DNA from 2 places in the Microbulbifer mixtoriginis genome. Region 1 is predicted to be linked to the other one. Evidence: predicted binding sites of a transcription regulator. Region 1 holds the regulator's gene; the other holds the start of a gene.
What was found. The regulator LexA, encoded in region 1, represses DNA repair genes until DNA is damaged. The targets are predictions, from matches to a motif close to ACTGTNTNTANANACAGT.
Positions count from the first base shown of each region.

Region 2: ruvC (crossover junction endodeoxyribonuclease RuvC) is a predicted target of LexA. The motif match lies at 1,458-1,475, and genes of this name have one in related genera.

Region 1 is NZ_CP174285.1:674,309-678,579, reverse strand. It holds gene ACJJI0_RS02940 (TetR/AcrR family transcriptional regulator) at 1-482, opposite strand, end outside; gene ACJJI0_RS02935 (LOG family protein) at 876-1,514, opposite strand; gene lexA (transcriptional repressor LexA) at 1,679-2,284, shown strand; gene ACJJI0_RS02925 (hypothetical protein) at 2,371-2,625, opposite strand; gene ACJJI0_RS02920 (DUF6586 family protein) at 2,729-3,217, opposite strand; gene topA (type I DNA topoisomerase) at 3,218-4,271, opposite strand, start outside.
Region 2 is NZ_CP174285.1:4,367,556-4,371,826, forward strand. It holds gene aspS (aspartate--tRNA ligase) at 1-477, shown strand, start outside; gene ACJJI0_RS19105 (YebC/PmpR family DNA-binding transcriptional regulator) at 583-1,326, shown strand; gene ruvC (crossover junction endodeoxyribonuclease RuvC) at 1,493-2,020, shown strand; gene ruvA (Holliday junction branch migration protein RuvA) at 2,080-2,691, shown strand; gene ruvB (Holliday junction branch migration DNA helicase RuvB) at 2,716-3,738, shown strand; gene ybgC (tol-pal system-associated acyl-CoA thioesterase) at 3,794-4,198, shown strand; gene tolQ (protein TolQ) at 4,203-4,271, shown strand, end outside.

The DNA of each region.
Region 1 (4,271 bases):
AAATACAGGCGCCAGTAGAAGGTCACGGGATCAACTCCCGGTAAGGCCTCGGCCAGTAGGCCTGCGAAGCGTCGGTAACTATCACCGTAACGAGACACTATAAAGCGGCGTAAGTGCCCCTGAAACTGCGTATAAGCCAGTCCCAGCAGGCGCATAAAGCGCTGAGCATCCAGCCCAAGTTGGCTCAGACTGCCCAACCCAACTCGGTATAGGCTCTCCAACAACCCTTCAACCTTAAGTGGTTGGCCAGAAGCTATGCGTCGATCCAACTCTGCTTCCAGCGCATCGGTAAATGGTGTTAGGAAACGCTCAAAGACCGCCTGGATCAACTCTTTCTTAGAACCAAAGTGGTAGTTGACCGCCGCCAGATTGACTCCGGCAGTACTCGTAATAGTCCTGAGGGATGTCTCGGTAAAGCCGCGCTCGGCAAAGAGCGCTTCGGCAGCATCCAAGATGCGGTTAACGGTATCCATCTGGCTCATAGATATCAAACCACCATTTAAAACAGCTGTTTAATTTCGGCCAGAGTAACACACTCCCAGCTCGCTGGCGGCTTATTGCACATACAGAAAGAACGGTTGTAGGGGGAAGTCCAACCTGGCGAATCCCCATAGGCAAAATTGGTTTGGTAAATTGGCAGGATAAGATGTAATTACCGAAGCGACTGACCACTACCTCTTCCCATAGGCCTTAGTGCATTCCACTGCGTGGGAAGAAAGATAGGGGCGCTAACTACTATTTAGGGACGAGGCACAGCCGTAGGCTCTGTATTTGGCCTCTACTTCCTGTATTCCTGTTTTTTCTGCCTCCCCTACTCCTCGCCCTATCCGATTGTTAATTAATAAAGAAAGTAACCTAGACATCTCGAAAACTTTTTAATCCCTGGCTCGCATATATTTCATAATCAAATCTGCAGCCTCTTCTACTGCATCCACCACATGAAACAGGTCTAGATCAGCAGAGTCGATACAATTCCGTTCCAATACCGTATCTACCAGCCAATCGTACAGCCCTCCCCAATAACGCTTGCCCACCAAAACTATTGGGAATCGCCGTACTTTTTGAGTTTGTACTAATGTCAGCGCCTCAAATAATTCGTCCAGCGTGCCGTAGCCCCCGGGTAAACCCACAAAGCCCACGGCATGCTTCACAAACATAAATTTACGCACAAAGAAATAGCGAAAATTCAAACTGATATCTTGGTAAGGATTGGCTGCCTGCTCAAAAGGCAGCTCGATATTTAATCCGATTGAAGTACCAGGCTGCTCAAAAGCCCCACGATTACACGCCTCCATCAGACCCGGCCCGCCACCGGTCATCACAGGTATCCCCTCTGCTGCTAAAAGCTCCCCAAGCTTCACCCCTTGCTGATATTCCTGGCTATCTTCAGTGAAACGCGCACCGCCAAAAACTGTTACCGCCCCGTTAAGCGCAACCAAACGCTCAATTCCATCAACCAACTCAGATTGAATGCGCAGAACTCTCCAGGCTTCAGCCATTTTCGCATCAAGCATTATTGTTCTCCCTTGCTGTCAGTTCTTTCAACTTTTCTTTTCATTCCTTGTTTTCTTAAACAATGTAGCAGCTGGACTGCAGGCAGGTGCTCAGTTTGCGAGATCCTTAAATCTGTATATAATCCCAGCAACTGTATAAAAATACAGAAACGCTAGGTAAATCTATGACCAATCTCACAGCACGCCAGACTCAAGTATTAGAGCTGATAAAAGCCTACCTGGACGACACAGGTTACCCTCCCACCCGCGCAGAAATCGCCCAAGAGCTGGGCTTTCGCTCGCCCAACGCTGCAGAGGAACACCTCAAAGCACTGGCACGAAAAGGAGCCATTGAGATGGTTGCCGGTGCCTCCCGAGGTATTCGAATTCCCGACCACCAATCGGGACTTCCCATCGTGGGGCGTGTCGCCGCAGGCAACCCTATTCTGGCAGCCGAGCATATTGAGGATTATTGCGACCTGCCCGCCAGTTTCTTCCACCCACCGGCAGATTATTTATTGCGGGTACACGGCATGAGTATGCGAAATGCCGGCATTCTCGACGGGGACCTTCTGGCAGTACAGAAGACCGAACAAATCAGAAACGGGCAGATTGTGGTTGCGCGGATTGATGATGAAGTAACCGTTAAGCGCTTCCGCCGTAAAGGTAATCAGGCAACGGTACAACTCCTGCCTGAAAACGAAGACTTTGATACCATCCAAGTAGATATGCGGGATAAGAACTTTGTAATCGAAGGATTAGCGGTGGGCGTTATTCGCCAAACTCCGTGAGACTAAAAGATTTACCGCCAATCAAATACAACAACAGCGGCTTCTAGCCGCTGTTGTTTCACTTAATTTTTCGCCTTTACCATAGATTAGTGAATCGTATGGTTAACCGGCATCGACTCTTCCTCTTCAAAGTAACCTGGCTCCAGGTCATCGAGATTTTGCACGGCTTCTATACCCGCCTCTAACATGGCCCGGGCTACCGCTACCTTGTGCTTTCGCAAAAATTGGAGACTCTCGGCTGAGAAACGAATACTCACCAGAGGGTCCTCCTCATGGCCGGCACGGCGCAGAGCCACATCGCCATTGGCCAACTCGATAATCTCAAAAGTTTCGGAGGACATTTGCTTTCCCTTCACTGCACATCAGTTTGCGCCCAGTGTACCACAGGCAATTTAGAAGTTTCAGTGGGCGCAAAAAGATGAATAGAAAGGTAGCGGAGCCCTCTTAGCACTCCTCGAGATTGGCACGCTGTCTAAGTATCAGCTCACTGAGAGCTTTGTGCCATTTAAGCAGCACCTCGAAAGAAAGCTCAATTGGTACTGGTCCGGCGATATTGTGGGTCGGAATAAGGTTGCCAGCTTGCCCCTTTTCCTCCGCTAATGTAGGCAGCCTTAAGAGCTGGTTCCACGCGCGTAATAATTCGCTAAGCCAACTCCCTGGCTCTGAGAGCAATAACTGCAGTTCACTTACTTCAAGGCTCGCTCTCCCCTGGCTGTGTAGGCTATCAAAAATAACCTGTACAGACTCCGGCTCAAAACCCAATTGCAGCTGGTGTGACAGTTCAGCCAGGAAAGCCTGATAGGCTTTCCACAGCTGCAACAAAGCACCTTCTTCCAGGGCCATTCGCTGAATAGTAGAGTCATAACTACTTGTGGCCAGCAGCTGACTCTTACGCAATGCCGAAGTGACTAGGCCGGTATAGGGGTTACTCATTTACTTTTTTGCCGCCGCTTTCTTAGCTGCCGGCTTTTTCTTGGCCGCCGCTTCGACTTTCCAGGAGCCATCCCGGTAAAAAGCCTTCCAACCCGTGGCCTTTCCATCCTCCTCAGACTGAACATACTGCTCTTGGGTCTTACGGCTGAAGCGAACTACCGTATCGCGCCCCTGATCATCCTGTGAGGGAGCCGAGAACAAGAAACTGTACTTAGGGTCAATCTCACTTTGGTGAGGCAGTAGCTCTTTTATCAGCGGGGCACGGGTCTCACGGTTTTTCGGAAACTGGCTGGCGGCCAGGAATAATCCGGAGGCACCATCGCGGAGAATGTAATGATCCTCAACCTTCAGGCAAGCCAACTCCGGCATAGGAACCGGATCCATTTTGGGTGGCGCCGGCTGGCCATTTTTCAACAGCTTGCGGGTGTTCTTACAGGCTTCGTTAGTACAGCCAAAGTATTTACCAAAACGGCCTGACTTCAGCTGCATGTCGCTACCGCACTTGTCACACTCAATAATCGGACCGTCGTAGCCCTTGATTTTGAACGTGCCCTGCTCTACCTCGTAACCATTACAGTCTGGGTTATTTCCGCAGATATGTAGCTTTCTCTGCTCATCAAGCAGATAACTATCCATCGCCGTGCCGCACTTAGGACAGCGGCGTTTCTCCCGCAGCTGGCGGGTTTCGGCATCTTCATCCTTATCCGCGTCCACGGCCTCATCGCCTGAGACCAGATTCATCGTGTTGGTGCAACGCTCCTTAGGAGGAAGCGCGTAACCGGAGCAACCAAGGAATACACCGGTAGAACCTGTGCGGATCTGCATATGGCGACCGCACTTACTGCACTCGATATCAGTATCTGTCGGCGTGTTGCGCCGCATACCCGCATCACTGGACTGAGCTTTTTCCAACCGAGAAGAGAAATCCTGATAAAACTCGTCGAGTAACTGCTTCCAACCTTTATCGCCATCGGCAACCGCATCCAGAGATTCCTCCAGGCTTGCGGTAAAACCGTAGTCCATCAGATTTTTAAAACTTTCGCTGAGGCGGTCG
Region 2 (4,271 bases), 1.2 Mb from region 1:
TTCCCGATGTTCGAGGAAAATGAAGACGGCAGCCTCACCGCGTTGCACCATCCGTTTACTGCACCTTCCTGTAGCCCCGAAGAATTAGAGCAGAACCCACTGGGGGCACTGTCGCGAGCCTACGATATGGTGCTGAATGGTACCGAGCTGGGCGGTGGTTCTGTGCGTATCCACGACCAGGCCATGCAGCAGGCGGTATTCCGTATTCTCGGTATCGATGAAGAAGAGCAGAGCGAGAAATTTGGCTTCCTGCTGGATGCTCTCAAGTATGGTGCGCCGCCCCATGGAGGCCTGGCCTTTGGTTTGGACCGCTTGGTAATGTTGATGACTGGCAGCGATTCTATTCGCGATGTGATTGCCTTCCCCAAAACCCAGAGTGCCGCCTGTGTCATGACGGATGCTCCGGGCACGGTGGATGCCAAGCAGTTGCGCGAGCTGAATATCCGCCTGCGCCAGAAAGAAGAAAAAATCAGCTGATTTTCCCCCGACGGGCCGGGCGAAGCGGGCCTGTCAAATCGTGGTGATGGGCATTTCGCTTCGCTTATTGGCCCATCCCTCGCACAGATTGAAGAGAGACGGAACATGGCCGGACATAGTAAATGGGCCAATATCAAGCATCGTAAAGCGGCTCAGGATGCCAAGCGCGGCAAGATCTTTACCAAGATCATTCGTGAGCTGACCGTAGCGGCCAAGGCGGGCCCCAACCCGGACGATAACCCGACATTGCGCGCGACTATCGACAAGGCTCTGGGCGCGAACATGAAGCGCGACACCATCGATAAAGCCATTGCCCGCGGCGCCGGCAATGCGGAAGGTGATAACTATGAAGCTGTGGTTTATGAAGGTTACGGTGTCGGCGGTGTCGCAGTACTGGTGGAGTGTCTGACCGACAACCGCAACCGTACAGTGGCCGAGGTTCGCCACGCTTTCTCCAAGCGCGGCGGCAACCTGGGTACCGATGGCTCCGTAAGCTATCTGTTCACCCGCAAAGGCCAGATGTTTTACGATATTGGCGTGGATGAAGACGCGCTGATGGAAGCGGCCCTGGAAGCGGGTGCTGAGGATATCGAAACCAACGATGATGGCAGCGTTGAGGTGACCACTGAATTTCAGGATTACCTCACGGTGAAAGATGCGCTGGTAGCCGCAGGCTTCACGCCTGATAGCGCTGAAATCGCCATGATCCCGTCCACCACTATCCCATTGGATAAAGAGGGGGCAGAGAAGGTGTTGGCCCTGATCGAGATGCTGGAAGATCTCGACGATGTGCAAAATGTTTACACTAACGCGGATATTCCCGCAGAGGTGATGGAGGAGCTGGGCTGAGTCCCAGTTCAGACCGGGGCGGGCAAGGTTAGCCCCGGTTTACCCTCATATCGCTTTAGCAGATAGCCACTTTTTCTATGCTGTCTGCGATCTTCCTTGACGCCTCGCTCCCACCTTGGGACACTCCCGCCACTATATAAACATACAGATATTTGGGGAACACCTCTTGACCCGAATCCTGGGTATTGACCCCGGCTCGCGTAAAACCGGCTATGGAATTATCGATGTAGAACGGGGTAAGGCCCGCTATGTGGCCAGTGGGGTAATTCGTATTCCCGAAGGCTCCCTACCTGAGCGCCTAAAGCTGATTTTCGACGCGGTTTCTCAGATTGCCCAGCAATACCAACCGGCGCAGATGGCAATTGAAAATGTATTTATGTCTAAGAGTGCGGGCTCAGCCCTGAAACTGGGCCAGGCGCGCGGTGCAGCCATAGTGGCCGGGGCCAATAGTGGTCTCGCCGTGGCTGAGTATGAGGCGCGCAAGGTCAAGCAGGCGGTGGTGGGCAGTGGTGCAGCCGACAAGCTGCAGGTGCAGCACATGGTCAAAACCTTGCTGTCACTACCGGGGACTCCCCAAGAGGATGCCGCCGATGCACTCGCCGTGGCTCTCTGCCATATGCACACGGAGCAGACTCTGCTATTTACCGCCGGCGGAGCGCGCAGCCGCTTTCGCCGCGGTCGCCTCAGCGTTTAGAAAACTCTGCAGAACTTGGCCCTCATTGTGGGCAGCGATAGATAAACCTGGAACAACACATGATTGGAAGACTGAGTGGCACTCTGGCCGCGGTACAGCCCCCTTTGTTACTGATTGATGTGCAAGGGGTGGGCTACGAAGTGCTCGCGCCTATGACCACAATTTTTGAATTGCCCGCCCTGGGACAGCCGGTTCGAGTACACACGCACTTGGCGGTTTCCGAAACGGCCCAGCAACTCTACGGCTTTATCCGCGACGCCGATCGCAAACTGTTCAGAACCTTGATTAAGGTCAGTGGTGTGGGCCCCAAGATGGCCCTGGCAATTTTATCCGGTCTCGATGGTGCGGCTTTGGCACGCTGTGTGGCTGAGGATAATGTTGCGGCACTGGTAAAGGTACCAGGCGTTGGCAAGAAGACGGCCGAGCGTTTGATTGTAGAGCTGCGCGATAAGTTGACCCCGGATTTCGGTGATTCCAACGATATTCCATTGATGGCGGCAGCCACAGCACTCAAGGTAGATCATACCGGCGAGGCCGAGAGCGCCCTGGTGGCCTTGGGTTACAAGCCCACTGAGGCTAGCAAAATGGTGGCCCGCGCGAGCAAGGAGCAGCCTGAAGCCGACAGTGCCACCCTTATCCGCCTGGCCCTAAAGGGCATGGCACCCGCCTAAAGCGGGAGGCTTGGAGTTGTTGCGATGATTGAAGCCGATCGTTTAGTAGCCCCAGAACCTGCGGGGCCCTCTGGGCAGGAAGAGCAGTACGACCGCGCTGTGCGCCCCAAAGCGCTGGCCGACTATGTGGGTCAGCCAGTGGTGCGCGAGCAGATGGAGATCTTTATTCAGGCGGCCAAACTGCGCAAAGAGGCCCTGGATCACACTTTAGTGTTCGGTCCTCCAGGTCTGGGTAAAACCACTCTGGCCAATATTATTGCCGCAGAGATGGGTGTTGCGATCAAGACTACCTCGGGGCCAGTGCTGGAGAAGGCCGGTGATCTGGCCGCGCTAATGACGAATTTGGAACCTGGGGACGTACTGTTTATCGATGAGATTCACAGGCTCAGCCCCCATGTAGAAGAGGTTTTGTATCCGGCCATGGAGGATTACCAGCTGGATATTATGATCGGCGAGGGGCCGGCGGCACGCTCAATCAAGTTGGATCTGCCGCCCTTTACTCTGGTGGGGGCCACTACCAGAGCGGGCCTGCTCACCTCGCCCCTGCGCGATCGATTCGGCATAGTGCAGCGGCTGGAATTCTACAACGTGCAAGACCTCACCAGTATCGTGCGTCGCTCCGCTAGGTTGATGGGGGTTGAGATGGATGAAGGCGGAGCCTTACAAGTGGCGCGTCGCGCCCGCGGTACCCCGAGGATTGCCAATCGCCTGCTGCGCCGTGTGCGCGATTACGCAGATGTTAAGGGCGATGGTGCGGTGGATGCTGATATCGCCGATGCCGCTTTGAATATGCTCAATGTGGATGCAAAAGGCTTCGACTCTCTGGATCGACGTATGCTGTTGGCGATGATCGAGAAATTTGATGGTGGTCCAGTGGGGGTGGATAGTCTCGCCGCTGCTGTGAGCGAAGAGCGGGATACTCTGGAAGATGTATTGGAGCCCTACCTGATCCAGCAGGGCTATATTGCCCGGACACCCCGTGGGCGAGTAGTTACCGGGCTCGCCTATGAACATTTTGGCCTGCCTAAGCCGGATAAGATCAGTTGATGATTCAGCACCTGGTGTTTTTGGGTTGGGTGGCTGTGGAAGTGAGGGAAATTCAATGAAGGAAGAGTTCGGTATTCCTGTAAGGGTTTATATCGAAGATACCGATGCGGCCGGCATCGTGTATTACGTGAATTATTTGAAGTATATGGAGCGCGCGCGCACAGAACTGTTGCGCTCCCTCGGGTATGATAAGCCGGCAATGCCGCAGGAAGGTGTACTGTTGGTGGTACATTCCGCCGAGGTCCAGTACCGTCGTTCCGCCAGGCTCGATGACGCATTGCGCGCCACGGCGGCGATTGGCAAACTGGGGCGTGCCGCAGTGACTTTTGAGCAAAAAATTTGGCGCGGCGATGAGCTAATTTGCGAAGGCGTGGTCAAAGTGGCCTGTGTCGCTGACGACAGCCGCAGGCCCTGTGCCCTGCCGGAACCTATTTATTCAGCATTAAAGGCAGTTATTTAAGAAGATGAACGCCGGTGAACAACTTTCTCTTTGGGGGCTAATTCAGAACGCCAGCCTGTTGGTACAGCTCGTC